Regions from separate parts of the Paenibacillus sp. J31R109 genome, predicted to be linked through region 1. Evidence: riboswitches for the same ligand, from Rfam matches in the RefSeq annotation. Region 1 holds a riboswitch; the other holds the start of a gene.
The links. A riboswitch is a leader RNA that binds a small molecule or an ion and turns the genes downstream of it on or off. The one in region 1 is predicted to bind thiamine pyrophosphate.
Positions count from the first base shown of each region.

Region 1 (15,181 bases):
AAAAGAGCGCTCGTTCGGAAATAGCACGGTAGTTACTCCGTCACCCATTGCGTTTTTAGGGCAAAAGGAACACGCGCTGCCTTCGTTGGAATGACTTCAGGATAACCCACATAGATAAAGCCGACCATCTCTTCTTTGCCTGAGAGACCGAAGTTCTCTTGCATTTTCGGATGATACGTCGGATCACCGGTACGCCAGATGGAGCCTAAGCCAAGGGCATGTGCGGCTAGCATCATATTTTGTACAGCGCAGTGCACAGCCGCATATTCCTCAATCACGGGTACGACCGGCTTCTCCGACGGGGAGACAGCTACAGCAATAATGAGCGGAGCTCGGAACGCTTTTTTCTCATTGCTGCTACGCAGCTGCTCTTCTTCTTCCTCCGACAGTGCCGCATCTGCGCCTGCCTTCGCTTCTGCAAGGGCGACTTCGGCGTATCCGCGCCCCAACAGCTTTCTGCCTTCGCCTGACATCACCCAGAACCGCCAAGGTTCGGTATGCGCGTGGTTCGGTGCCCAGACTGCTGCTTCCAATATCTCTTCAATCAGCGTTTGCTCGATTGGGTCCTGCTTAAGCTTCCCAATGCTGCGTCGCTCGCGAATCGCTTCTTTCACATCCATGCTTCCCACTCCTTAAATGTTGTTGGTGTTGGTGCACTTTGCACATGCTAGATACCCCTTAATTTACAGCTTCCCCACGTTAATTTCAATTTCTATTCTCCCGATGCCGCCGCAAAATAGAAAAAGACCCCAAGCTTCCTATAAAGGAATGCTTGAGATCACTTGTCACTATCTAGTTGGTTACTTTCACTATCTACGGTCTAACAAGCCGTTTAGTTCTCCAAACAGTATTCCTGAAACTCTGCACGCTTCGCGGCTGTCATACCAAACTCTTGCTCCAGAAAGGCTGCTACAGACTCATATTTCTCATGAATCGCCTTAAATACAGCTTCCATGAACTCGCGGCGCAGCTCCATATTCGCCATAATCAGTTCCACATCTTCAGCTGGCATGAACTCGGAAAGTTGCGTTCGCATTTTTTCATTCATAGGTTGCAGCGTTACATTCGATATCAGATAATCCTCGATGATTGTTTCTTCCGGCACGCCAAGTGCGAGTAGTATCATAGCACCGCCAACACCTGTCCGGTCACGACCGCCAGCACAGTGATGCAGTACGCCGAGATTGTCTGAGTTCATGATCGTCGTCATCAGCGTTTGGAAGGATGCATTGTCGATCGCCATTTCCACATACATGTTGGCTAGAAAGTCTGGTGTCATACTCTTAAAATGACCCTGACGCATAAGCTCACGCATATCAGCAGGAATATCCTGTTTCATCGCGGATACGCGAATATTCGTAACCCCTGGAATCGCAGGATCTGGCTTCTGCTCCGCTTCTGAATCTGTACGGTAGTCAAAGATAGTTTTGATTCCCAAGGATTGGAACAAGGCCATATCCTTCTCCGTCATGCCTGTTAATTCCGCTGCACGAAATAAAATACCATATTTAACCTTACGGCCGTCAACGGCTTCATACCCGCCCATATCACGGAAGTTTAAAACACCTTCGAAAGGGAGTACGCGGTTTTCGGGATAGTTTGCAATTTGAATGGACATGGTCACAACACCTCATCGTATAGTTTGAACGTACATTTAACTCTTGCCACATAACAGTGGTTATCGTCAGGTTAGATTTAAGCAAAAGCAAGCTTTAACTCTTGGGGCTGATGAAAAGCTTCACTCTCTTTCCCCTCATAAATCAGCGACGTATGATAGTCCGTCAACGCTTCTGGAGGGCCGTCAAATACGATTTCTCCCGCTTTGATGCCGATAATGCGACTCGCATATTGCTTAGCCACCTCAACCTGATGCAGGTTAACCAAGCAAGCGATACCTTGCTCCGTACAATTACGGTGAATGGCATCCATCACGACACCCGACGACCGCGGATCCAAGGAAGCAATCGGCTCATCCGCTAGAATCATCTTGGGGTTCTGAGCTAGCGCTCGACAAACACCGACACGCTGCCGTTGACCGCCTGAGAGTTCATCCGCACGTTTATAGATCTCATTTTCCAATCCAACTTTACGTAGTAAGGCAATCGCTTCTTGCTTATCCGCTTCACTATAGCGATTAAACATGCCTGCCAATGAACTCATATAGCCCAAACGTCCATGAAGGACATTTTCTAGCACACTTAGTCGATTCACAAGATTATAATGTTGAAAAATCATCCCGATCTGCGAGCGTACTTTACGCAAATTCTTGGTATTCGCTTGTTCCACGCGTTGTCCAAGGAAATCAATACTCCCTGAGGTTGGTTCGATCAGACGGTTAATCGAGCGCAGCAGCGTTGATTTGCCGGCTCCACTGGGACCGATCACAGCGATAAACTCTTTTTCTTTCACTTCCAAATGACCAATATTCAACGCTCTAGTTGAATTGTTATATGTTTTTTGCAAATTTCGAATCGTTAATAGTGTTGACATACCTGTGACCTCCTTGGGGTTTAGCGACTGCGTCCAACAAGACGAATGCGAACTTGATTCGTCGTCATTTCGAGCAAGAATAACGTTACAAATACGACCAGAACGCCCATCCCTAAAGGAGCAAAGTCATAAAAGCCGATATACTCTTGCAAAAGCACACCTATGCCTCCCGCACCGACCATACCCAAAATGACCGTTTCAGCGACTGTCATCTCAAAGTTAAACGCGATAGATGCCAAGAAAGTCGTAGACAGGCTAGGCAGAACGCCATTAAAGACGACATGCCACCAAGTCCCTCCCGTTGCTCGAATCGCTTCCACAATGTCTTTACCGGATTCATCAATTTGCGCAGCGAACACTTTGATCAGGTACGATACAGTCGGAAAAATGAGTCCGAGCACGCCGGCCATAGGCCCGAACCCCATACTAGCTACGGCTAATAGTACCCACACTGTTGTAGGAATTGTACGAACAATAACAACAAAAGCACGTAATAGTTTAGCTGCAAATCGGTTAGGGCTTGTGTTGTCCGCCATTACAAAGGCAAGTAAGATCGCAATCACTACGCTAATTAGCACACAAAGAAAAGCAACAACAACAGAGGTCAATAGCTCCGCCAGAAGCATCGGCAGCTCATTGAAAGAAATTTGCATAAACTTTTGAGCGATATCCGGTATCCGCTGAACCCCATCCAGAAACTGTTTGGTATCCAGTTGAAGATAGAACATACAAGGAATGAATAATACGATCATGCCTAGGAAAAATAATTGCTGCTTACGCTGTGTAGTCTTATGGGCGATAGGCGTCTTCATTTATATCAATCGCTCCCTTATTCGCTGTGTCAGGAACTCAACAACCAAAATCATGAGTACCATAATGGTGATAACGGTGGCCGTTTTACTGTATTGGAAAAGATCCATGGTTAGCTTAATTTGGCTGCCGATACCACCCCCACCAACAAGTCCAAGCACCGCAGAGGCCCGAATTGTGATCTCAAACATGAACAGGGTCCATGAGATATACCCCGGCATAAATTGAGGAATAACCGCATGTCTTACCTTTTGAAAATAAGTGGCTCCTGTCGCATTGATGGCTTCCACCGCGTGTTTATCGATATCTTCAATAGATTCCGCATACACACGGGACAAAAAAGCGATGCCGAACAGAATGAGAGAGAAGATCCCCGGCATAGCGCCCACTCCGAAGAGCACAACTAAGAGCGACGTCCATACCAAGAAAGGCACGTTACGGAAAAAGGAAACAATACCGCGCAATACATATCGGATAACAGGATGCGGTGTTGTATTACTAGCCATCATGAAAGCAAAGATGATCGCGACAGCCGAAGAAATGAACGTTGCCACAACCCCAAACGCCAAGGTATCCAAGATCGGTTTGACATAACGGGATACATCAGAGGCGTTCGGCGGCATGAAATCAACGACTAAAAACCGCACAAAAATCGGAATTCCCATCATAAATTCCACGACATCAAACTTGATGTACCAGATGGAAAAAATGATGACGGAGGCAAGGAGGAGAAGCGACAAACGCCGCTTAACCTTCCTTTGCTTAAGTATAATTTCAGGGTGCATGACAGACATTTCTCCTTCTCCGGCTGTTACTTGATCGTTCGATTATTTAAGCAGGTCTTCTGTGCTAAGGTTCAGTGATTTCGCAATTTCACGAATGTTGTCATAGTTCTTGTCATTAGCTTCAATGAATTTACCATCAGCGGACCCTACTGTATTTTTGAAATATTCCGGATTGTTATAGCTGAGTAGAAATGCTTTTACTTTGTCCTTGATCTCTTGTGAGATATTGCCGCGAATACCAATCGCTGTTCCTGCGACCGATCCGGATTCTGCGATCACACGGTAGGAATCTTTCTCGATTAAACCTTTGGCTTCCAAAGTTGCAGGCAGCATAGCGGAAGTAGCGGCAGCGTCATACTGTCCTCTAACAACACCAAGCACAGCCTTGTCATGCCCTCCAGCAAAGGAAACTTCTTTAAAAAAGTTGTTTTCTAATTCTTTTGGCGTGATACCTAGTTGTTTAACGAACATCGACTTCGGTAATAAGTGGCCCGTTGTCGATACGGGATCGACGAATCCGAACGTTTTCCCTTTTAAATCGGCAAGCGTTTTGACAGGTGAATTTTTCGGAACGATAATGACTGAAGCCGGTTTACCAACCATGCTTGGCAGGGTAAGTTCAGCAATTGGCTCTACTTTTGCACGATCAACCGCAACGATGTAAGAGAATGGACCGAATAGGGCGTAATCGGCTTTATTATTTTTCATAGCCTCAATGGCCGCGTTATAGCTTGTAGCTTTGAAAGACTCAACCGGAATCCCTATTTTCTCAGAAAGCTTGTTTTCGAAGTCTTTATTAATTTCAGTACGCTTTTCATCACTTTCTTGTGGAAGGTAGGCAATAACAAACTTTTTCGGTGTTGCGCTGCTTGATGTGCTGCAGCCTGCCAATACAGAAATTAGAGCGAGTGCAGTAAGCATGATTGAAATGGTCTTCTTCATAGTACCCTCCTAAAATAACGTTCAAGTTGTATACAAGTTGAATTCTACTTGTTTATTGTTAGAAGAATATCTACGTGGTTTTAACGTTTTGTAAATGTTTCGTTCTGCCGTAAATGCCTTCACTTGGCCGAAAATCCATGCTAGACTAACTAGACAATTCCATTTTTATAGTGAGAGGAATAACTGAAATGTCTTCATCGTTGATTCAAGCCGCCTATGAATATATTCATACACAAATCATGCACGGAGAGTTTATGCCTGGCACCTTATTATCCGAAAATGAGCTCGCAGACGCGTTGAATATGAGCAGAACGCCCGTCAGAAGTGCTATCGCCCAGCTCGAACACGAGGGATTAGTTGTTTCTCTGAAAAATCGTGGGATTCTCGTGAAAGAATTATCGATGAAAGAAGCCATGGACACCATGGAGATTATGCACGCTTTTCAGTTATACACGTTGGACCATATGCAATCACAAGGTGAAATGCCCGACTTAAAAAAGCTCAAAACCATTCTGGATTTGCAATATGAGGCAACTGAACAAGGAGCCTATTATTTATATGTGAAATACAGCTTTGAATTTGCATGTAGCCTTATTAGCATTTTGAGCAATGCCAGCATGTTGAAGGTTTTGGAGCAGTCCATTAATAAAATCGTCCTTTATGCCACAATTAACTTTAAAGTCACTCCTCACGAGCCGCACTACTCAGCCAATAAACTCAATCAATCGGTCTATGATGCGCTGGTTGATCGCGATTTCGAGCTTGTAAAACGCATTATGAAAGAAGCGCATTTATTTAATAGAGAGCGCATGGTGCGATCTGGTCGTATCTAAAATTATGAACGATGAACGTACAGAGCCGCTGAGACGTAAAATGACCTCCAATCCACGAATGTGGAGTTGGAGGTTCTTTGTTGATTCGACTGTGCTTCGTATGCGATTAATTGATCATGTTCAATTTTTTATCCGTTGGCAAAAAGGCTGCAAGCAGTCCTAGCAAAGGTAAATACGCACATAGCTGAATCACAAAGCCAATGCTAGTCGCATCCGCCAGAGTCCCCAGCACCGCTGAACCAATGCCGCCTAAGCCGAACGCCAGACCAAAGAATAGCCCCGATACCGTGCCAACCTTGCCTGGCAACAGTTCCTGCGCGTAGACCACGATAACAGAAAATCCGGACAAAAGTATGAACCCGATACATGCACAAAGCACCGCTGACCAGAAGAGGTTCACAAATGGCAGCAGCAAGGAGAATGGCGCTGTCCCCAGGATGGAGAACCAGATCATATTTCGTCTACCGAATTTGTCCGCTAAAGGTCCACCCATAAAGGTACCGACGGCCCCAGCCGCTAACAAAATGAAAATAACAAGCTGCGCTTTCCCTGTAGTGACGCCGAAATGATCCATTAAATAAAACGCATAGAACCCCGTCATACTCGCCACATAAACGAATTTGGAGAAGAGCAGCATGATGAGAATAAACAACGCATAGGCGACTGTTTTTTTAGGCAGCGACTTCTTCACAACAGCCGATTTTCGCGCCACAGAGCGTACGACAATCGCGCCTTGATACCATTTTGCAACAAACACTTGAATCACAATCCCCGCTGCCGCGGCAAAAGTAAACCAAATGATCCCGAACTGTCCTAACGGTACGAAAATAAGTGCAGTAAACACAGGCGCCAACGCCTGACCAATATTCCCGCCTGTTTGGAAAATCGATTGCGCCAGCCCTCTCCGAGGACCCGCAGCTAAGTAGGCTACCCGAGAAGACTCTGGGTGCAGCACAGATGACCCTAACCCGACGAGAATAACGGCCATGATGACATGAGAGAACGTTCCCGCATAAGCCAAGACGATGATACCTATCAGCGAAAATACAACCCCGATTGGCAGCAAATAGGGCTTCGGCTTCGCATCTGTATACAACCCAATTAGCGGCTGGAACAAGGAAGCCGTCACATTAAGCGTGAAAGCGATCCAGCCGATCTGCGTAAAGCTCAACTGCAAGGAGTCATGCAGAATCGGAAAAATAGCGGGAATAACCGACTGAATGGAATCATTCAATAAGTGCACTAAGCTGATTGAAAATAAGATGGCGTACACCGTACGTGCCTGATCTTGTGCTGGGCTCGTTGCAGCTGTTGTTGCTGTTGATTGCATAAAATAAAATCACTCCTTATCATCATATCATCTGATGTTTAAATTTATAGAAGAGAAAGAGCTCCGTGGTGTCAGCCACTTTACTCTTTTTCGACTTTGATGTTGGCGATAGCTACTTTATATCCCCTTCTGTCGCAGCAGCTACTCCTGTTGAAGAAACTTTTTGACTTGCTGGACGGTTCCCTCCAGATTTTGAAGCGTCCAATTCTCCGCAGCGGCGACATCCTGATCTAGGATGGCTTGATACAAATTCACGTGAAAGAGATGATGGTGATCATGAACCTGCTCATCCTTCACTAAATTCGTTAAAGCTTCCAGCAGTACCGCTGAAAATGAACGATACAGATCGACAACAATGCTGTTCTTGCTCGCGACTGCAATCGCTTGATGAAACGCCAAATCCGCCGTTAGATACGCGTCCATATTTCCACTCTCGAGCGCCTTCAAACGTTGATGAAGCGCTTCTCTCATCTGCTCCAGATCCGCTTCATCTCGACGTTCCGCTGCGAGTCTGGATATTTCTAGCTCGAGCATTTTCCTGACTTCGTAGACTTCCAATATTTCAGCCCGACGCAGTCGGTGGACTAGCGGCTCCTGCATCGCAGCATCGGAATGCCCCGTTAAAAAGGTCCCAAAGCCCTGCTTCTTCTCCAGCAGACCCGCGTGCACAAGCACCCGTACAGCTTCACGAATGGTAGAGCGGCCGACGCCGAACTGTTCCATTAATTCCGGCTCTGTCGGAATTTTATCACCTATTTTAAGCTCGCCGTCAGAAATTTTCTTCTGCAGCTGTGTCACAACATCATCAACAAGCTTGGGGCGGCGGAGTGTTTGGAACGATACTTTCGAATTCATCTGATCATCTCCTGTATAAGTAGTATATCAGCTGTTTTGGGATTTTTCTATAGAATAAGAACAAGCTCATCCTTTTTTTATGAACAACTTCTCCTTAATACCCGCTCCATCCTAGCTTAACCATGCACACTCGCCCACATCTTACATATATTGCTAGTGCTCATCATTTTACAGAAAGGGGACGGTCTCCTTGTACAACGACCCAACCTTGTATCCTTATCGCCCAGTTCAGTATTACCTTTATCCGCCCCATCCTTACCACTATGCACCTTATTGGGCGTGGGATCGCGACTTTCCACCTGTGAATACCAAAACACTCTCCACCTCGGCCGCTACCTCTGAGCATATATTGAAGGATACCTCCCTTCTCGTCAAAAAGCTCACGGATCCCGCAATTGCTAAACAATTGATGACCAACGCTCAGAGTGGGAATAAAAAAGAAGTCGATCGCATCATACACACCTTCGGTTATGAATCCGCTATTGAAACAACGTACTCGCCAAGTGCTGTTCATTTCATTGTAGGTCCGCGCATTACAGGCAATCCCTGCTGCCAACTGACACTCATGCTCAAATGGGGCGAATAGTCAAAAAGAGCAATCCAACCCGCATTGGGTGAAAGGATTGCTCTTTTTTGACATTTATTTAGCACTCTCCTGGTGAGACTGCCAGAAATTTGACAATGACGTGGATGATCAGGCAAGCTATAGTTATAGCAACAAGACCAGCACGTGAAACACTAGATTGCTAGAAACACAAAATTCGCAACATGCCAAGGAGGCCTTTCCTATATGAAACCAAATAATAAACTTAAGCTTATTTCGACTACTGCCATGGCATTAACATTATTCGCTTCTCTATCACTGGTTCATCCTGCCTCCGCTGCTGTTAAAACAAGCGCTGATTTCACTGATTTGGCTGGAAGTAACGCAGCTTTAAAAACTAAAATTGATCGTATGATCGCTGATGGTATTTTTGAGGGCGTCTCGGATTCAACTTTCGGCATCTCGCAAAATATGACGCGTGCGCAATTCGCTAAAGTAGCTACGAAAATTTACAATATCCCGGTTGATCTTACGATTAAGGTGTCCAGCTTCACCGATGTTCATGCAGATGACGTGGCTAATGGTTGGGCGATCCCTTATATTGAAGCAGCCAAAAAAGCCGGTCTTATCGACGGTGTAACAGATACAACTTTCCTGCCTGGCGAGTCCGTTACTGCAGCCCAGTTGGATACCGTGCTTCTTAAAGGATTAGGCAAAACGGTTTCTATGACAAGTTCGCCTTGGTACACCGATGCAATCAAACAAGCTACTGCGCTTGGTATTCATCCAACTAGCAAAACTGGCGACCAAGCCGCAACACGTGAGGATCTCGTGCTTAGTTCATTTGGAGCTCAAGAAGCTTTCAACGCTCAGAAGCCACCTGTTGTAACACCAACTAACCCAAGCAATGTTTCCATTGTAGGTGATTACAAGTTAGCTAGCGTCATTGATAGTGGCCTTACAAGCTCAGCTACAGGTGTCTCACAAGCGGATGCGGAAGATCCTACTATAAGTAAATTTGCAAAAGAAATTAAAATAAAAGTAACCTCTGCAGCTGGTGAAGAAATTGCCATTCCTGGCGTTGTACAGTCCGTCTTCTCCTCCAATTCCAGCATTGCCAAAGTAGGTCTTAGCTCCGATCATCATGCTTATGTAATCGGAAATAAACCTGGAACAGCTGATGTAAGTGTGATGGTAAAAATTGGTGATGGGGAAGCTAAACAATTGCATGTTACCGTAACGGTCCAAAGCGACCCTGTGACTGTGAAGACATTAACAGCTGGGGAAACTTCCATTACCGAAACGATGACAGTTGTTGGTAGTGTGTATCAGGCTGACTTCAATGCTTATGAAGCCATGGATCTTACGGCTATTGATAGCTATGACAACAAGTACGAAGGCACCGATGTTTCAGATTACAACTTTGCTCTAGGAACTGTATTTATTACCAATGATATACAAGGCGAAGCAGGTTCAGCTGTTGGCTCCGTCATGGTCGAATCCGATGGTACTGTAAAAGTAACAGGTAATGTGACATCATTTGAACTTACAGCCGTATCCGCATCAGGAGTAAAAGCTACAAGCTACATTACATTAGTGAAAAACTAAGCAAAAATAAAAGAGCAATCCTTCCCCCTTCGGGGATTGGGTTGCTCTTTTTTTCTATGACAAGGCAGCCTATCGCACATCTACACTGTTCAAAATCGGCCAAGTCACGGCTAGCCAGTAAGCCGCTGCGATGAGCACAATCCAGTAGAGTATGTAATAGATATCTACCTTGGAGTAGGAGGATACATAATAATAAGTTCGTTGGCGACTCATCGAAAAACGCTTCGCTTCCATCGCCACCGCCGTCCGATGGGCACGGCGAATGCTTTGAGCTAGCAGCGGAATCGCAATCAACCGCATCGTGGTGTACCAGCCAGTGAGCGGATTCTGGCGCTTGGGTTTGCCCCTAACCTTGAGCGCATAGCGAAGCGTCTGCAACTCCTCAAGGATGACGGGCAGCATGCGCAGCGCTGCCAAGAAGCTGTACGCGTACTTCGGCGCGACCTTCCACTGCTGCATCATCGCGTAGAACAACGCGACAGGCCTAGTGGTCAAGCTGAACAGCAAGCCAACGGAGGCTACCTGCATACCGCGTAAACCAAGATGTATGCCGCGGTAGAAGCTCTCCTCCGTGATTCGTATAATCCCAAGGTGATACCACAACGTCTCACCTGTACCGAACATCATCATCCCCAGTGAGGATGAGATGAATAGAAGCAAGAACGGCGACGTATACAGCAGTAAGCGCTTAGCCGGATGCCCGGAGAGCAACGCTAGCGGAAGCATCGCACCGATTGTCAGAAACAGCATCATATTGATGTTATGGGTGAAGATGACCACGATGAATAGCCCAATCGATAAAATGAGCTTCACCCCGGGGTTCACCCGATGCAGCCACGTCTCCCGAAAGCTGAACGTTATTTGCATAGCAGCGGTTCACCTCCCGTGTCAGCGTGCACGTCGGTTAGAGCGGACGATGACGCGACCTCCGTCACGCGCCCCGCATCAACCTGCCAGGTGCGGGTGGCCCAGCGCTGGACGATCTCGTGATCGTGCGTGACCATCACGATCACGGTTCCGCTGGTGCGCAGCCGCTCCAGCCCCTCAAGCATGCGCATCGTGCCGCGCGCATCGAGCCCGAAGGTGGGCTCATCCAGCAGCAGGATGCGTGGCCGGCGAACCATCGCCGAAGCCACACTGAGCCTGCGCTTCTGGCCCAGCGAGAGCTGGAACGGGTGTTGCTCGCGCAGCGCGAGCAGGTCGTATTCGCGGAGCAGCCGCTCAGCAGCTGCCCTCTGGCCCTTTGACTGACCCTCTGGCAAGCCATAGGTCAGCTCTTCCTGCACGGAGTTCGTGACGAACTGGAACTCCGGGTTCTGAAACACAAAGCCGACTTGCTCCGCAAGCTGCTCGACTTTGTTGCCCTTCACGGCCGCGATGTCACAGCTACCGCGGGTTGGGATAAGCCGCATAATCGCGAGGAGGAGCGAACTTTTGCCTGCACCATTGGCACCGACAACGGTGATCCATTCGCCTGGATATACGCTGAAGTTATCCACAGAGGTCTTGATCTCTCCGCCGCGAAGCCCGACGAAATCCCGGAAAACCATAACAGGCTCCATGGGATTTACGACTTCTCGTGCTTCACTCGGCGTCCCAGCACCCTGATCTACCTGCACATTCTCCATGGCGTAATCTTCCCATACCTCGGGATACCAGATGCCGTATTCCCTTATTTGCTCTTTATAAGCTTCAAACATCGTAAGCGGAGGTCCATCTGCCAATACTTTTCCTTCTGGTGTCAGAATGATCAACCGATCGAGCAAATCCAGCATGCCGCTAATTTTGTGCTCTACGATGAGCAGGGTTTTGTTCTCGCTTATCAAGCGAATCGTATCCCAGACTTGCTTCGTACCCTCATCATCCAACAAAGCCGTAGGCTCATCGAGAAAGAGCACCTCTGGCTCTAGCGCTAGCACACTGGCAATGGCCAATCGCTGCTTCATTCCTTGTGACAGCGTACTGATCAGCGTGTGTGCATCCGGTAAATGTAACCCAACAAGGTTTAAATAATGGCGAATGCGCGCAGGCATCTCCTCCCGCGGCACTTCCTGATTTTCCAGCACAAACGCGATTTCTTCGTCGACGTATGGCATGCAGAACTGCGTATCCGGATCTTGAAACACATAGCCCCATCGGTCAGGTCTGTGAATCTCATCCACTTTGAGCGGAAGCTCAATCATGTCCGGGACAATGCCACTCAATACCTGAAGCAGCGTCGATTTGCCGCTGCCGCTAGGTCCAAGGAGCAGCACCTTTTCACCAGGTTTGATGTAAAAGGAAACCCCCTGAAAGATCAGGGGGGCGTCATCGCCGGGATATTTTAACCGTAGATTCGTAACGCTCATTCCTTCGCTCATCTTTTTACCCCAATACATCGTAATCTTTTTTGGAAACGGGGCGAATTAGATTCAGTACACCCGTGCGAGACAAAGCGCTCGTCAAATAGTAGGCGAACACACCTGCGATCAAAGCGCTGCCCAACAATCGCAAGCTGATGAATAACATGTAATTCCAAAAGGTTAGCTGCTCCATATAGCCATAGTAAGTATCCACGAAGATAGACATGATGGCTGATGCGAAAGATGCGAGAATCGTTACTCCTACAGTCGTACGGCGATAGCGGAATGCAGCAAATACCAGCTCTGCTCCAAGCCCTTGAAGCACACCGAACACTAGCGTCGCCACTCCCCAATGACCGCCATAGAGGGCCTCAATCGTGGCAGCCGCCACTTCTGCCAGTAAAGCAACCCCTGGTTTGCGAATGACGAGGAAAGCAAATGTCGCGGCCATGAACCACATGCCATAACTTAACTGCTCTGCATGCAAGCCCAGCGGCTTCATCAGGTCGTAAAATGGTCCCCAAATCCGATAAATCACACCGAACACTGCCGAGATCACAATCGTGATCAAAATATCGGTCAGCTTCAACCCTTGTTTACTTGCTTCCTTTTGCGCCATCTTCTACTCGACTCCTTTTCTCAATTCCTATTTGTCAATGAGATAGGCGAACACGCCAACCTTGGATGTATGTCTTCATTGCCCCCGAAAGGACAAAAAAAGCCCACCGGATTAACGGCAGGCTTGAACATTCGTGCAAAAAAAGCACATAAGGTCTCTACGCTGGCATTATCCAGATCAGATTAACGGTCAGTGGCATAGGGCCACTATCTCAGCCTGACTTCATCAAGCACCCGTGTTGCTATTCATTTGGCTTAACTGTAGCGGATTAGCCGCTTTTTGGCAATCCTTTTTTTTCCATGGGATTATCGCACACTGCTTATTTCTCAATCAAATGCTTGAGATCCTGCGTTAATCCGTTCAATTGACGGATGCTGTCTACGATATCCTGTACGCGATGCTGCTGCACTTCGGCGCTCGCCAACACTTCTTGAACGGATGCCGCAGACTCTTCGGTAATCGCTGCAACAGATGTCATTTCTTCCGCGACGTGTTGCGAAGAGATCTGCAACTGTTGATTCATGCGCTGCAAATGCCCAGCTTGCTCCATGACTTCCGCTGTATTCGTGTTGATAACCTCGAACAATTGGTTTACATTATCTGTCGATTTTTTCCCCGACTCTACAGCTTTAATCCCTACGGCAACCTTCTCAACCGCTGTCACGACTTTCGTCTGAATGGAGCCGAGAATCTCCGAGATATCGGTCGATGCGATGTGGGCGTTCTGAGCCAACTTCCGAATTTCGTTTGCAACTACGGAGAAACCTTTCCCATGTTCGCCTGCGCGAGCTGCTTCGATGGAAGCGTTCAGCGACAATAGATTCGTTTGGTTAGCGATGTCTGCGATCGTGGAAACGATGTTCTCAATTTTCACATTTTCTTCGTTCACTTCATTCATGATATCGGCGGTTTCTGTCACGATCAGGGTAATATCATTGATTTTGAGTGACAAATCCTGCATCTGTGTCTTGCCTTCATTCGTCATTCTCGCCGTATCTCGCGATCTGCTGCTCATCGTATTTGACGCCGCGGTCGTCTGTTCAACCGTTTCATTCACGTTTTGAATGGCGGTTGTAATATCGTTAATACTGGATGCCTGTGATTCAATACCTATCGTAATCTCCTGAAAAGCGGCAACCACTTCCTCCGTAATTCTGCCAGTTACAGCGGCGTTCTCTTGTAGGTTTCCACTAGATGTACCTAGAACTTCTGTCGTCGTACGTACACCTGCCAGTACTTCATCCGTCTTGATCTTAGAATTATCTGATTCCTTCGCGCTTCTCGCGACGTTCGTTAACATTCTGGTCCCAATCTGACTTTGACCGATGAGTGTCATAATCGTAAGGAGGTAGAAAGCATTGACTCCAATCGGGTCCACATGCGGAGTAAGAGACGTTATGTAAACATTCATATTAATGAGTCCGATGACACCATTCAGCACAAGCGGTTTGTAATCCATATATAAAGAAATGAGTGCTAAGCTAAGGTACAGTATAAAAAGACCAAATAACGACGCACTATTCGACATGAAAAAATAGGAAATCACACTAAGTCCAACCGCAATAATATACTTCGTATAGGGAATTGCAACCCTTTTCCAAGTTAGAATTGTACATATAATGGCAATTGGCACGCCAACCGATGAAAGGGTTATCATCATCGTAGCTGATGTGTACGCAGCCGCGACCCCCAGTGCAAGACACGCCCATAAAAGCTTAACCATTAAGCTATTTCTTCTGTTTAATTCGAGCAGTTGCTCCGACATCCTTACTCCCCCTAGATAACTTCTACAAAATGAGACATTTTCCTACACTATTCAACAAGGATGCTTGTTTACCCTCTATTTTAGATGCCAAAATCAGGATTAGATTAGAAGTTGACTTCTACCCCAAATAAAAACTACAATTTGTAGTGTCTTCATTTTTTTTCAATACAGGAACTTATCCAGGATGGATCATTCCACGACGCAGAAGGGGATTGAAACGATGACCATATTGCTCTATATCGGACTAGCTTTACTTAT
Region 1 covers NZ_JCAUAR010000017.1:129,595-144,775, reverse strand. The annotation lists gene AC58QT_RS29565 (sensor histidine kinase) at 1-32, shown strand, start outside; gene AC58QT_RS29560 (nitroreductase family protein) at 33-620, opposite strand; gene AC58QT_RS29555 (tyrosine-protein phosphatase) at 833-1,618, opposite strand; gene phnC (phosphonate ABC transporter ATP-binding protein) at 1,696-2,490, opposite strand; gene AC58QT_RS29545 (PhnE/PtxC family ABC transporter permease) at 2,511-3,302, opposite strand; gene phnE (phosphonate ABC transporter, permease protein PhnE) at 3,303-4,094, opposite strand; gene AC58QT_RS29535 (phosphate/phosphite/phosphonate ABC transporter substrate-binding protein) at 4,128-5,027, opposite strand; gene AC58QT_RS29530 (GntR family transcriptional regulator) at 5,216-5,860, shown strand; gene AC58QT_RS29525 (MFS transporter) at 5,967-7,190, opposite strand; gene AC58QT_RS29520 (FadR/GntR family transcriptional regulator) at 7,332-8,045, opposite strand; gene AC58QT_RS29515 (YuzC family spore coat inner layer protein) at 8,236-8,631, shown strand; gene AC58QT_RS29510 (S-layer homology domain-containing protein) at 8,836-10,197, shown strand; gene AC58QT_RS29505 (energy-coupling factor transporter transmembrane component T family protein) at 10,267-11,064, opposite strand; gene AC58QT_RS29500 (ABC transporter ATP-binding protein) at 11,055-12,557, opposite strand; gene AC58QT_RS29495 (ECF transporter S component) at 12,562-13,158, opposite strand; TPP riboswitch at 13,295-13,405, opposite strand; gene AC58QT_RS29490 (methyl-accepting chemotaxis protein) at 13,478-14,923, opposite strand; gene AC58QT_RS29485 (DUF3105 domain-containing protein) at 15,108-15,181, shown strand, end outside.

Region 2 (15,181 bases), on a different contig from region 1:
AGTGGATAGTTTACATCTGTTTAACACCATTAACGGTTAAACTTGGGGTGTCACTTTTCAAAGCATATTTCCGATTTAACAGAAAGCCAAAGAGGGAAGCAAGTGATTGCTGAAACAGCATCCCAAGCACAACTGGAATCGCCACGGGTGGCGGGAAGTAAGCGACAGCGAGTACCGCGCCCGCACTAATATTTCGCATACCACTGTTAAACGTAAGGGCAACCACGACATCTTGTTCCCAGCGGAATAACTTGGCGACAAGCCAACCCAACATGTAGCCCAGTGAAGCCACGAGGAGCACGAAGCCTGCCAATCCGAGCAACTTCGCGTTAAAGTCACGTAAATAAGGTGCAATAACGGAGCTATTAATGGCAACGACGACGCCCATGAAAATCTTAGAAAAGGGGCCTAAACGGCCACCCCATTGTTCCTTAATTTTGCCTCGTGTCCATTGATTCAACAGCATGCCGATGAGAGATGGAACGACGATCATGAAGAATAAGCCTTTCATCATAGCGAACGTATCCAGCTGCACTTTGGTGCCGACGAGTACAGAGAGCGTATAGGGTACGACGAAAGGTGAGAGAATCGTATCCATCAGAATGATCGACAGTGTCAGCACGATATTGCCTCGATAGATCGCCACCCACACAAAGCTAGTAATTCCTGTAGGAATGGCTGCAGCCAAAATAAGGCCCGTAATCGTCAACGGTTCATGACTATAAACGACATGCCCGAGACCTAGCGCGATGAGCGGCATCCCGACATGCAGAATGAATAAAGTAGTTAGCAGCGGAAGCGGTTGAACGACGACTTTGATGAACTCTTTAAAGCTGGAAGAGATGCTGCCTGAAAAGGTCATAAAAGCAAATAACCACGGCGATAGATAAGTAAATCCAGATAAGTGACTTCCAAGTAGAACCCCAATAAGAACACTTAGGGGAGTGATGAGGGGCAAAATCTTTTCTAATTGTCGATTCAGCTGAGGCAGCATCTAGGTGTACATCCTTTCATGAACAACCTGACACGCAGGCTGCTAGGTAGAATATATGAGAAGAAAGCTTGATGAGTAGTATTGGATTTCATGAAACCAACGATAAACGCATGTATGACTTGCCGTCAAGGAAAATTGCGAATAGATGAAGGTTCATGACATAAATAAAAAGCATGCCATCCAAAGATGACATGCTCGGAGATCAAACCTATTTATTTACCAAGTAAAATTTTGGTGTATGGTGAATCGATCGGCAGCATGATAACAGGCTCCCCTTTAAATGACACCAAGTAACTATCCAACGTACGATAGAAATTGTAGAAGGCAGGGTCCTGGCCATACGCAGTGTTGTAGATTTTGGCTGCTTCTTGCTCGCCTTCAGCTACGATTTTCTTCGCATCTGCTTGGGCTTGCGCGATCAACTCACTTGCCTGTCTGTCGGCTTTGGAGGTGATTTTTTTGGACTCCTCATCACCCTCGGATAAGTACTTCGCCGCGATCGATTGACGGTCAGAGATCATCCGTTTATACACGCTTTGCTTATTGGAATCTGGAAGATCCGTGCGCTTGATGCGCACATCGACGATTTGAATACCGTAGTTATCACGTTCCATTAACTCGGAAACTTCCTTCGTAATCTCATCGTTCAAATTACCACGTTGTGTGTTTTCGCTAATGATATCGCTGTAATTGATCTCCGACAACTTCCGTCTGACGGTGTTGTACACAGCAGCATCAATACGCTCTTCTCCGCCGGTAATCGATTGAATCGTACGTAAGAACTGTTGTGCATCATCGATTCGCCATACCGTATAGTTATCGACTTCGATTGGTTTTTTATCTTTGGTCAAAATGGAAGTGGGTTTACTATCATACACCATTTGATATTTAGGAAGCGTACGAACCGATTCAATGAATGGAATTTTAAAATGAATGCCAGGCTCTGTTTGGATACGAACCGCTTCTCCAAATTTGAGAACGACGCGATATTGCCCCTCTTTGACAATAAACAGAGAGAGCAGGAAGAGAATAACGATAACTACACCAAGGATGGATCTAAGAATCCATTTACGTTGTAAGGTCATTTCGCAGCCCCTCCTTGCGTTGTACCGGTTGCAGTGCCAGTTGCAGTACCAGGTGGGCGCAACAGCTCGTTAATCGGTAAGTATTTAACCGTTTCGCCTGTGCTGTCGCTGATGAAAATTTTGGCATTCGGCAATATTTTCTCTAACGTCTCGATGATAAGCCTGCTCTCTGTAACTGATTTATTGTTCGCATATTCCGCATACAGGGCGTTAAACTTCGCCACATCCCCCTGCGCATTCAAAATCCGTGATTTCTTCTGAGCTTCGGCATTTTCAAGCAGTGCTTGAGCGTTACCGCGCTCCCTTGGCAGGATATCATTTTCGTATTTCGTCGCCACGTTAATTTTCGTATTTTTCTCTTCACGTGCATTGGTTACATCTTTAAAAGCATTTTGCACATCGCCCGCTGGCGGCTCGATATCTTGGAACTTCAAATCGACAATATGAATACCTGTTTGATATTTGGTTTGCATGTCAATCAATCGCTCTTTGACCTTGCCTTGGACCTCAGTTTTACCTTCCGTGATGGCAAAGTCTAGCGCAGTAGCGCCAATAACGGAACGAATCGCTGCACTTGCGGAGTTACGAAGGAACAATTCAGCATTATCAATATTGTACAAGTAGTTGCGCATGTCACTGATATTCCATTCCACAACGGCATCAGCGGACAAAATATTTTCATCCCCCGTAATCATCATCGCTTCTTCTTCTACAGGAGTAATTTTACCACCTGTTTCGCGGAAGCCGATTTGGATTCGCTGTGTCATTTTAGCAGGAAGGACAATGACCTGTTGAATCGGAAAAGGAAGTTTAAAGTGCAGCCCTGCTTCCTTCTCAGTCGTATATTTGCCTAAAGTTAGAATGGCCGCTTTCTCATGCTCCTGTACGGTGTAGAAGGTGGAAGATCCGAAAATAAGGGCGAGAACGATGACAAGGCCGATAACAATTTTGGTCATCAAGCCTGGCGGGAGGGAAGAAGAGGGTCTTCGTCGATCGGGTTCTGGCAGTACAAATGGTTCCATGGCAAACACCCCTTAATATAAGATTTACTGATATGCTATACGGGAAGTTTTGGAAATGGTTTCAGGCAGATGAGGTAATTCTCACTAAATTGAGAAAGGCTAGGCTAACTGCAAGTGAAAATGGAAAATTGGTATTTCCAAGAGTTGGCTGCCATGCTATGATGATTAGTAATTGCATACGAATGAATCCCTAGGGGCGCCGAGAGGCTGAGACAGTGTAGACTGAACCCTTTGAACCTGATCTGGTTTATGCCAGCGGAGGAAAGTGGAACGAGCTTTGGAGCCGATTTAATCGCTATTTATGATTAGGCAACCTACAACCACTTTTCTAAGGAAAGTGGTTTTTTTGTGTTTCACGACGATGTCAGGATCTTTGCATGTAGATCAGTTATAAGTGAAATTGGCTGGAGAGGAAGTGGGGGATCAGTGTCGGAGAAAGAGTTGCATGTCATATCGGACGGGAAACTTTCATGGTCTGCGCTGGCAACAATTGCGCTTCAGATTTACCCGTATGTCACGGCGATCCATATCCGGGAGAAGATGAAGTCCTTGGACGAAGTGTTTATCGGCGTGCAGTACTTATTGGAGCAAGGGATTCCAGCTAAGCGTGTGTACGTCAACGGTTTTCCTTCTATTGCTCTAGCCTTGCAGACAGGCGGTGTGCAGCTCCCAGGCACAACGCCATCGCTTGTTATTCAAGATGAATTATGCCGGGGGATACAACGAATCGGAGTATCTGTGCATCATTCAGACGAGGCAAAATGGCGTGAAAAAGAGGGGGCCGACTATGTCATGTTCGGTCATATCTTTGCGACAAACTCTAAGCAAGGATTGCCGCCTAGGGGCTTGGAGCAGTTAAGACAATTAGTTAACGAGATTAACATTCCTGTTATTGCGATAGGCGGGATGACACCTGCGAGGGTAAAATCCGTTCTGGATGCAGGTGCATCTGGGATCGCGGTGATGAGCGGAATATGGGAAGCAGCGGATCCTCTCGGAGCCGTACTGGCCTATCAAGATGAGCTTAGACAGATTGAGGTGAGTTGAATGTCAGTAACAAGATCCCATGTCATCATCATTGGCGGTGGTGTGATTGGTACATCTATTGCCTATTATTTGGCGAAAAGAGGGCAAAACGTCACGCTGCTAGAGCGCAGCCAGCTAGGCACGGAAGCCTCGGCAGCCGCTGCAGGCATGCTCGGCGCACAGTCCGAGATGGAAGACACGGGCGCCCTGTTCCAGTGGGCGCGCCTAAGTAGATCGATGTTCCCCGAGCTGAGCGGGGAACTTCGAGAACTCACGGGCATCGACATCGGTCTCGTCCGTGAGGGGCTCTTGAACGTCGCGCTCAGCGACGATCACGAACAGGAGCTGCGCGCGCGAGCGAAGCTCCAACGTGCAGCGGGCGAGCAGGCCCAGTGGCTCAGCGCCGCTGAAGCCACAGCCCTAGAGCCCGCGCTGAGCGCAGCGACGCGCGGAGCCCTGTACCTGCCCGAAGATGGGCAGGTCGACGCTCCGCTGCTGGCGGCGGCATTCGCGCAGGCGGCGCAGGTGCTTGGGGCGAAGGTGCAACCGTTCGCCCAGGTGCAAGGGCTGCTGACCGCGCAGGAGCGCGTCATTGGCGTGCAGACAGCCGCCGGTCCGCTCTACAGCGACCACGTGGTCGTCGCCGCAGGCACGTGGAGCGGTCAGCTGCTGGGGAGCATCGGCGTCGAGTTGCCGATGTATCCCGTGAAGGGCGAGTGCTTCTCCGTACGGACGCCGAAGCCTTTATTAAAGAAAACCCTGTTCTCGCCAGGGTGCTATATCGTGCCGAAAGCCGGCGGACGGCTGGTGGTCGGCGCGACGGTCGTGCCGAACAGCTATGACCGCAAGGTGTCGCTTTCGGGGTTGGCAGAGCTGATGGAGCGCGCGAGGGGGCTGATGCCTGCTCTCGGCGACGCAGAGTGGGAGAAAGCTTGGTCGGGGCTGCGTCCGCAGACAGCCGACGGGCTGCCTTACATCGGCAAAGTGCCGACGATGGAGGGCTTGTATACAGCGTGCGGGCATTACCGCAACGGGATATTGTTGAGCCCGATCACCGGGAGAGTGATAGCGGATTGGATTGTTGGCGGAGATGGCGCAGGTGAACAAGGGAATCGTGCGATAGCCCCTTGGCTGGATGCCTTCAGCCCGGATTTTTCGCCAAATACGAAGCGAGTGAGTCAGCAGGATCAGGACACATTTTCAGCGACAGGAAAGGAATGGATAAGCATTGAAACTGCACATTAATGGTCAACAGGTTGACGTGCCTGACACGATTCGTACAGTTGTGGAGTTGCTGGCACACTTCGATTTAAGCGACAAAATGCTCGTGGTCGAGCATAACGCAGCCATTTTACATAAAGAGGATCACGCTGGAGCTGAGCTTGCAGAAGGACACAAAATTGAGATCGTTCATTTCGTTGGAGGAGGATAAAAACATGTTAAAAATCGGTCCATATGAGTTTCGTTCACGTTTATTGCTAGGTACGGGGAAGTTTCCTGATTTTCAAATTCAAAAACAAGCGGTGGATATCAGCGAGTCCCAAATTCTGACGTTTGCGGTACGACGGATGAATATATTTGAGGCGAGTCAGCCGAATTTCCTGTCGATGCTGGACACGTCGAATTTCACATTGCTGCCGAATACCGCTGGTGCCAAAACAGCTGAAGAAGCCGTCCGCATCGCACGTTTAGCTAAGGCTTCAGGCTTGTGTGACATGATCAAAGTTGAGGTTATTGGGGATGAAATGACGCTGTTACCCGATCCAGTTGAAACGCTGAAAGCATCAGAAATGCTGCTGGAGGAAGGCTTTATCGTACTTCCATATACATCGGACGATGTGTTATTAGCTAAACGTCTGCAAGCACTTGGCGTACATGCGATCATGCCTGGTGCATCACCGATAGGCACGGGTCAAGGGATCATTAATCCGTTGAATCTGAGCTTCATCATCGAACAGGCGACAGTTCCTGTCATCGTGGATGCAGGGATTGGTGCACCTTCAGATGCGTCTTTGGCAATGGAAATGGGAGCTGATGGTGTGCTGCTGAACACAGCAGTATCCGGTGCGAAGGATCCTGTCAAAATGGCATATGCCATGAAACTCGCGATCGAAGCTGGACGCGCCGGTTTCGAAGCAGGCCGCATTCCGAAGAAGCGTTATGCGTCGGCGAGCTCTCCGATGGATGGATTGAGCCGCGTATAGGTTGTGACTAGTGCTCGCTGAGGCGGGGGATGACTCCTACACCCATTCATGTGGGCACTATCCCATTGGCTCAGGATATGGTTTGACGTTTGCTGACCTGAGCCAAAGGGATAGTGGCGATATAGATATCTGATTGCGAACATAGATGGATGTAAAAGAGCTGCTGAGATGATGGGGATAGCGAGTGAGAGAGAGGGAGACTATCATGGCGATTTACAAAGCATTGACGATTGCCGGCTCGGATAGTGGCGGTGGCGCTGGCATTCAGGCTGATTTGAAAACATTTCAAGAACTCGGCGTGTACGGCATGTCCGTGATTACGGCTGTAACGGCGCAGAATACACTCGGTGTGCAAGGGGTTTACCCGATGAGCGCGGAAGCGATCGAACGCCAATTAGCGTCTATTGGGGAAGATTTGCGACCGGATGCTTTGAAAACAGGGATGCTTTTTAGCGGCGAAATTATTCGTGTTGTAGCGGCGGCAATTCAAAAATTTGGTTGGAGTCAGATCGTGGTTGATCCTGTGATGATAGCCAAGGGTGGAGCTTCGCTCTTGCAGCAAGAGGCGATAGACGCGATGATTCATGCGTTGTTGCCACTAGCTGATGTGGTGACGCCGAACATCCCTGAAGCTGAGGCGCTTAGCGGGATAACAATTACGGATGGGGATTCTCGTCAGAAAGCAGCTATACGCATCCATGAGTACGGCTGCAAGCATGTGATGATCAAAGGCGGCCATGAAGCAAATACGGAGCAAGCAACGGACTTGCTGTATGATGGAGTTTCCTTTACCGAGTTTACTTCAAAACGATTGGTTACACAGCACACACACGGAACAGGGTGTACATTTGCAGCTGCTTTGACGTCCGGATTGGCGCAGGGACACACGACGAAGGCTTCTTTACAATTGGCAAAAAGCTTCATCCAAGCTGCCATTTCGGAGCCTTTACATATCGGAAGCGGGCATGGCCCGACGAATCATTGGGCCTATCAGCAGGGCATTCGGGCTGCTGACATGAAAAATACGGCCACACGAGGTGTACGATGAGCATGGTGTTAACTGCTGAGGAGCTGCGCAAGGCGCTGCGTTTGTATTTGGTGATGGGCAGCCCGAATTGTGGCGGGGCTGACCCGTATGAAGTGCTGGAAGCCGCCATCGACGGCGGCATCACGATGTTTCAGCTGCGCGAGAAGGGCCCCGGCGCCCTGCAGGGGCCGGAGCTGCTCGCGCTGGGCGCGCGGCTGCGCCGCCTTTGCGCGCAGCGCGGGATTCCGTTCATCGTGAACGATGATGAACGGCTGGCTCTAGAACTTGAGGCCGATGGTATTCACATCGGCCAAGAGGATGCTCCAGCCGCCGCGGTGCGGAAGCGGCTGCCGAACATGATCGTGGGCGTATCGGCCCACGATCTGGGCGAAGCCCAGTCGGCGCTGGCGGAAGGCGCCGACTACCTTGGCGTAGGCCCCCAGTACGCCACGCGCACGAAGCTCGATGCGCGTGAGGTCCAGGGGCCAGCCGTACTAACGCGGATGCGCGTAGGCGGCATCCAGCTACCGCTTGTGGGCATCGGTGGGATCGATGCCACCAATGCCGGCGCCGTCATCCGCGCTGGGGCGGACGGCGTGGCGGTAGTGAGCGCCATCGCGGGTGCGCGCTCACCGCGTGAAGCTGCGGAGTCGCTGCGTGTGCTGCTTAGCATTGCACGAACGAATACCGACTGACAACACTTTCTCATCTCATCCAATTACCGAATATCAACTGACAAAAATCATTATTTGTTATCTGCAATTAAGTGGATGAAGCGGTAAGAGAGGTAAGAGAGGTAAGAATAATAGGATGTAGCAGCGAGAAGTGAAGAGCAGACACGGATGTTACGATGAGAAGTTGTGAATAACTGCCAAATTACGAATAAACTTTAATTTTCTTGGAGACGTTTCTACCTTTATTGGTGACAGAAACGTCCCTTTTTGCTACCATAGTAGAAAGCTTAATTTCGGTAACCCTTTAAAGCGGTGAAATGTCGCATAGACAAACGTCTGGTGCTGAATCAAAAGGTATCGGAAACCGCAATTGACATAGATTCTGTTTAGCATTATGATACGGTTAAAAAGATTTGACCGTCGTTTAATTAATCTCTTTAAGAGATTAAAAGTTGACCAAGAGGCACATGTTGCAAGGTTTTGCGAGAGAAATACTCGTTCTAGCATCTAGCACATACGTCCAAATTGGAACTAGAGAGGGAGGTCGGATCCAGATGAAACTGCAACCTGTTTATATCATTGAAGAACTCGAACAACTCAAAACGATTAGTGATCCACTTCGTGCTAGGGTACTGCTTTATTTAATAGAGAAAGCTTATACCGGGCAACAACTGGCTAAGTTGTTAGGTATGGCGCGCGCGAAGGTGCATTATCATTTGAATGAGCTGGAGCGTCATAATTTGATTTTTGTTGTTCGTACGGAGCTGAAGAATGGTATTGTGCAAAAATTCTATCGTGCCGTAGCACGCGGATTTGTGCCTGGGGAGAATTTGCTTCCGTATGTTTCTGAGGTGGAAAATTATTATCGAGAACGTACTTTGAGCGTACTTGGACATGCTAGAAACAGAGCGATTCATGCGCCTGAAGAGGCGTTTCAAATTCCATCACCCGATCGATCCCAATGGCCAATTCTCATGACGCAGGTTGAAGTCCAAATGAGTAAAGCGAAATTTACGGAATGGTTGAGGAAGTTTCGCGCTCTAATTTATGAGCTTGATGCTGAACAAGAAGAGAACGGGGATTGGTTCTATTTGACCACGGTTGGCTTCCAAACGCATGAAAGGGGCTTTGACCCGATCGAACCCGCGAACGAAGAGGAGAGATAACAAATGTTGGATCCTAGACTAACAAAGCTAGCAGACGTATTGGTGAATTATTCAGTTAAGGCACAGCCAGGTGAAAATATTTTAATCGAAGCTTACGGCATTGATAATGCGCTTGTGAAGGAAATTGTGAAGAAGGTACACGCCGCTGGTGCGCATCCTTTTGTAAACCTACGTGATCATGCTGTCATTCGTCAGCTGGTGATGGAAGGTACAGAAGCGCAAATGCAGATTTGGGCTGACGCTGATGCTTTTCAAATGAAACAAATGCAAGGCTACATAGGTGTACGCGGTGGAGCTAATATCTATGAACTGTCGGATATCCCAGCAGATCGGATGAAGCTTTATAACTCGGTGTACTACCAACAAGTTCATTTCGATGTTCGCATCAAGGATACAAGATGGGTTGTTCTACGTTATCCAACGTCTTCAATGGCGCAGCTTGCTAGCATGAGCACGGATGCGTTCGAGGATTTCTATTTCAATGTGTGTACGATGGATTATGGCAAAATGTCTAAAGCGATGGATCCTTTAAAAGAACTTATGGATCGCACAGATAAAGTGCGCCTCGTTGGCCCAGGAACGGATTTAACGTTCTCCATTAAAGGTATCGGCGGCGTGAAATGCGACGGAGAGTTGAACATTCCGGATGGCGAAGTGTACTCAGCTCCAGTGCGTGATTCCGTTAACGGGGTCATTTCTTATAATACACCGTCACCGCATGACGGCTTTATCTTTGAGAATGTAGTGCTTCATTTCGAAAATGGTAAAATTGTTAAAGCGACTGCGAATGATACGGATCGCATTAATGAGATTTTTGATATGGATGAAGGTGCGCGTTATGTTGGGGAGTTCGCGATCGGCGTGAATCCATATATTCAGCATCCAATGAAGGATATTCTGTTCGATGAGAAAATCGACGGAAGCTTCCACTTCACACCTGGTAATTGCTATGATGATGCGTACAATGGCAACAAATCCTCGCTTCACTGGGATATGGTCAATATCCAACGCCCAGAGTACGGCGGCGGCGAAATTTGGTTTGACGATGTATTGATCCGTAAGGATGGCATCTTCGTATTGCCTGAACTTCTAGTGTTGAATCCAGAGAACCTGAAATAGGGTTCCCGTGTATAGAAAAAGGTTGTCCATCGTCATAGACGTGGGCAACCTTTTTTTTGTTGCAGACAAGATTAGGATTTCATGCTTTTTAATTGCTGAACAAGTTTCTTAGGTGCAGTCCGCGCATACCCTTCGACGATTAGATCTTGAATTTCGGTCCAAGGCACGAGGTCAACGTTCCAGATACTAACCCAGCCATGACGTCCGATGTAGGGCGTCTTTTGATAGGCTGTGCCCTCTTGACCTAGCAGGAATTCTTGGGTCGTAAGCTCGGTTTTGAGCGCTGTCGAGACTTGACCGTCATTCTCACCAAGCATGATGAAGGGCTTGTCTTTCACACGAAAAGTCGTATGGCCAAATTCATCTACTTTTTCTTCGACTTCAGGGAGCATGGTGCAAAAGTCTCGAATTCTGGCTAGATGCGCCAAACTCGATGGGGATTGAAGCTGATGGTGGGACACAAGGTTCAACTCCTATCAGGGATTTAGATGAGTGATTATATTCGTCGTTGCTGTGACTGGTACTGCCGAGGCGGCAGTCCGACGGCTTTCTTAAACGTCCGAATGAAGTTCGAGTAATCGTTGAAGCCCGCTAACTGACAAGTGTCAGTGACCGTAGAGCCTTCTCGCAGCAAATGCTTAGCCCTTGCAATACGTTTGAACAGGATGTGCTCGTGAATCGTGCTGCCTGTATGTTTTTTGAATAGTCGGCATAAGTAGGAACGATTCATGAAAACGACTTGCTCCAGAACTTCTAGCGACAGGTCCTGTTCCAAGTTTTCATCAATGTAGGTAAAGAGTGAGGAGAGCTTGTCCGGCATCATGACTTGTTCTTCTTGTTTACCTTGATTTTGAAAGATCCGATTAATAAAAACGAGCAGTTCGATAAAAGTGGATACGTATAAAATTTCGGAACCAGGCAGTGCCTGCGGACGGCGATGCATCTCCATGCGATCATAGAGCTTCATGATGTCGTCAATTTGCGGCGGCGTCAGTCTCATTCGATTTTGCTCACCAAATACCCGGTTATCAAAGCAGTCCAGCAGATTAAACTGTGGAGAATTGAATTGCTGGAGGATGGCAGGATTGAAGTGAATCACGACGTTCTCGTAACGCTGTTTTTTGGACTGAAAATTAGGCCGATGGAGCTCGTTGCTATGCATAATCAGAAGGTCGCCATACTGTAAGGGATAGACTTGCTTTTCGATAAAATAATGAACGTCACCTGTAAGGAAAAAGTAGATTTCATATTGGTCCTGATGTTGGTGGAAGTCCAGTGGGATCGGATTATGGGTCACCGCGTGTCGAAAAGTCAATAACTGATGAAGATTCTTGTACATTTCCTGCATATGAAGATCTCCTTGTCTGGAGTTGGAGTCAATATAAGCAAACTTTTGCCCAATTAATGCAATGAATACGTTTTTATTATACTGCAAAATATAGGAGAGATAAACATTTAACCTAATCTTGCTTATACCTAAGGAGGCTTATATATGAAATTATCCGTATTTACTGTAGCTACCCCAGATTTGACACCAGAAGAGCTTGCTAAAGCGGCTGCTGCTGCTGGTATTACTGGCATCGAGTGGCGCTTCAAAGATATCCCTGCAAATGCGATTGGACAAAAGCCTTCCTTCTGGGGAAATAACCTATGCTCGATCGACCCAGCTGCGTCTGATGCAGAACTGGAGCGTTTTAAGCAGGCTGCATTGAATGAAAATTTAGTGAACCTGAGCATCACACCTTATTTGAATAACTGTGATGTTGCGGAAACAGAGAATGTGTTTAAAGCTGCTCAAAAGGTAGGCGTACCTTTCATCCGTGTGGGTGTACCTGGTTACGATAAAAGCCAAAACTACAATGATTTGTTCGCCAAAGCGGTGGACTACCTTCACCATGTACAAGAGCTTTCGCAACAGTATGGTGTGAAAGGTTTAGTTGAAACTCATCACAATACGATTACAGCGAGTGCTGGATTGGCGCATCGACTTGTATCTGGTTTCAAACCAGAGCACATTGGTGTCCTTCACGATGCAGGTAACATGGTGCATGAAGGCTTCGAGAACCACCGTATGGGCCTTGAATTGCTAGGACCTTACCTTGCACACGTGCATGTCAAAAATGCCGCATGGACGCTTACAGGCGAAGAACAAGTCGGCATTAAGCTTTGGAAAAGTGACTGGTCACCGATTGATGCGGGTATCGTGAACTGGAAGCAAGTGCTTGGCGATTTGAAAGCAGTTGGCTACGATGGCTACCTTGGTATCGAAGACTTCAGCTGCCAATTCGGGACAGTTGAGATGCTGAATAACTTCTCAACGAAAGTGAAGCAATGGCTGGCTTAATGACCTAAAAGAAAAACCTTCAACCACAGACATGTGGGTTGAAGGTTTTTTTTTGTTACGTTGATTGCGTTGGACGGAAGGCAAAGATGCAAAAGTGCATCTTTTTCTAGGCAAAGTAGGTTAAACCTGTTTAAGACATGCAAAAATACATCCTTTTGAATCGAAAAGCCCTAAAATGAGCTGAAATCACAGAAAATGATGCATTTTCGCATGAATTTGCTCTTTCCGAGGGGGAGAACAGGAAAATTGATGTATTTTTGCATCTTTTGCTGGTAGGAGGGAGAGGGATGGTTGCAGGTTGGATCACTGAGATCAGAACCAGAACCAGAACCAGGAAATCGATCACTACTACTCAGCCGCACCCAGCTTCACAATCGCTCGAATCGCTGCATCAATCTCCCGCTCAATAGCCCCAGAAACGACATCTGTATGCGGATTGTATACTTCACGCAGATCAGCGTCTGCATAGCCATCCAAAGCGACGATGGCACCCGCACGCACGCCACGCAACGTAGCGATGACATAGAGGGCAGCAATTTCCATCTCAACGGCCAAAGCGCCAGCTTGCTTGTATTTACGATGCGGGAATTCCTCGACACCTTGGAAGAAAGCATCCAAGGTAACGGTAATCCCTTGCTTTACGAGTCCGTCTGTTTCAGATGCTGCTTCATACAGCGCGCGTGTAACAGCGTGATCAGCTACCGCAGGGAAGCCATGAGGCACTAACTGGCGAGTTAAGCCTTCTTCACGTACCGCCGCGGTGCTTACAACGAGGCTGCCAGGAGGAACATCGGCTGAGTAGGATCCAGCAGTTCCGACGCGAATCAGTGTCTTGACGCCGCCTTTGATGAGCTCCTCGAAGCAAACGGCAGCGCCAGGGGAACCGACACCATGGCTCACAACGGTGATGGGCACGCCATCCTTTTCGCCAACAAAGGTGCGATATTCCCGGCTGAACGATAGCTCGCGCGCGTTGTCCAGCTTGCGAGAGATAGCTTCGGCACGGAACGGATCGCCGCACACAATAGCATAGGGAGTCAAATCTTCAGAATTGACTTGTAAGATGGATAAAAGCAACTTAATCGAACTCCTTTCTGACCCACTCATCTTCTGGGATGGGGATGGCTTCACCGGAGAAGCGTTGTTCTTGGAACGGATCTGCGACGTTATGGAAGCCATTGCGTTCCCAGAAGCCTTCGCGATCTTCCGCCATGAACTCGATACCGCGAATCCATTTCGCACTTTTCCAGAAATACAAATGTGGAACAACAAGTCGGAGCGGCCAGCCGTGTTTTAGCGTAAGCGGCTTACCATCGAAACTCATTGCCAGCAAGATATCGTCACCCATCAGATCAGCGAGCGGCACATTCGTTTCGTAGTCTTGATCTGCATGCAGCATGACAAACTTTCCTTCTGGTTTCACATCGATTAGTTGAAGAAAATCTCTGAAACGCACACCCTCCCAAACCGTATCCAGCTTGGACCAACGGGTCACACAGTGAATGTCGCATTGGATTTGTGTACGAGGCAGGGCCAGTATGTCGTCGTAGCTGAATGTTTTCTCTTCGGCTACTTGACCAAAAACACGCAAAGACCATGTGGACATATCGTAGTTAGGCACTTCACCCTCATGTAAAATAGGGAATCGATCGGTGACCGCTTGCCCCGGTGGAATTCTACCCGCAAGCTCTTGTGGAACTTCTACAGCGGGAATCTGCATGCGCTTGATGCGCTCCGCTTTGGTGTCTTTGCTCATCTGTTAGCCTCCTAAGCTTGCTTGTTTAATCACTTATCGCGAACTGCCATTGGCTTTCTGTGCATCTGCTAGGTAGTTGTTTTTGCGGAAGAACAGCATAGCAAGCAATGTCACGATATAAGGCAGCATTTGTGTGAAATGCGTAGGTAGTGAGAATCCTTGCAGACGGATACTGAATGCATCCATTAAACCAAATAATAAACTGGAAGCCATAACGCCAAGTGGATTAGCTTGTCCTAACATCGTTGCAACAAGCGCGATGAAGCCGCGGCCTGCCGTCATGCCTTCAGTGAACATCGTCACTTGTCCCAAGGAGAGCTGAGCACCTGCTAGTCCGCAGAGAACACCACAGATCAGGACGGCGATATATTGCATTCGATTGACTTTAATGCCGAGACTTTTTGCGGCAATCGGATTTTCTCCGACGGCAATCATGCGGAAGCCTAGAACCGATTTAAATAGCAAATATTGAAGCCCGAACACGAGCGCAAAAGCAAGATAAACCAGCGGGGAATGTCCGGAAACGATCCCGCCAATGAAAGGGATATCCTGAATGAAGGGGATGTCCCACTTCGGAAGCCCGATCATATTTTTATCATAATAAGCGCCTTTTACATTAAAAATAGCTTTTAAACAAAAGGCTGTTAAGCCTAGGGCTAGAAAATTGAACGAGATACCAACGACGATAACATTGGCTTGCAAGTGAATACTCATATAAGCAAATATCAGTGAAAACAGCATGGTTACGGCTATGGCGATGAGCA
Region 2 covers NZ_JCAUAR010000004.1:460,318-475,498, reverse strand. The annotation lists gene AC58QT_RS15030 (bile acid:sodium symporter family protein) at 11-994, opposite strand; gene hflC (protease modulator HflC) at 1,207-2,079, opposite strand; gene hflK (FtsH protease activity modulator HflK) at 2,076-3,101, opposite strand; TPP riboswitch at 3,284-3,382, shown strand; gene AC58QT_RS15015 (thiamine phosphate synthase) at 3,528-4,148, shown strand; gene thiO (glycine oxidase ThiO) at 4,149-5,372, shown strand; gene thiS (sulfur carrier protein ThiS) at 5,356-5,559, shown strand; gene AC58QT_RS15000 (thiazole synthase) at 5,564-6,331, shown strand; gene thiD (bifunctional hydroxymethylpyrimidine kinase/phosphomethylpyrimidine kinase) at 6,537-7,379, shown strand; gene thiE (thiamine phosphate synthase) at 7,376-8,053, shown strand; gene AC58QT_RS14985 (ArsR/SmtB family transcription factor) at 8,587-9,198, shown strand; gene AC58QT_RS14980 (aminopeptidase) at 9,202-10,317, shown strand; gene AC58QT_RS14975 (MmcQ/YjbR family DNA-binding protein) at 10,389-10,778, opposite strand; gene AC58QT_RS14970 (AraC family transcriptional regulator) at 10,814-11,665, opposite strand; gene AC58QT_RS14965 (sugar phosphate isomerase/epimerase family protein) at 11,810-12,661, shown strand; gene AC58QT_RS14960 (nucleoside phosphorylase) at 13,010-13,738, opposite strand; gene AC58QT_RS14955 (sulfite oxidase-like oxidoreductase) at 13,740-14,417, opposite strand; gene AC58QT_RS14950 (ABC transporter permease) at 14,451-15,181, opposite strand, start outside.
Region 2: it holds a riboswitch for thiamine pyrophosphate, as region 1 does, so the genes downstream of both, AC58QT_RS15015 (thiamine phosphate synthase) here and AC58QT_RS29495 (ECF transporter S component) in region 1, are expected to answer to the same signal.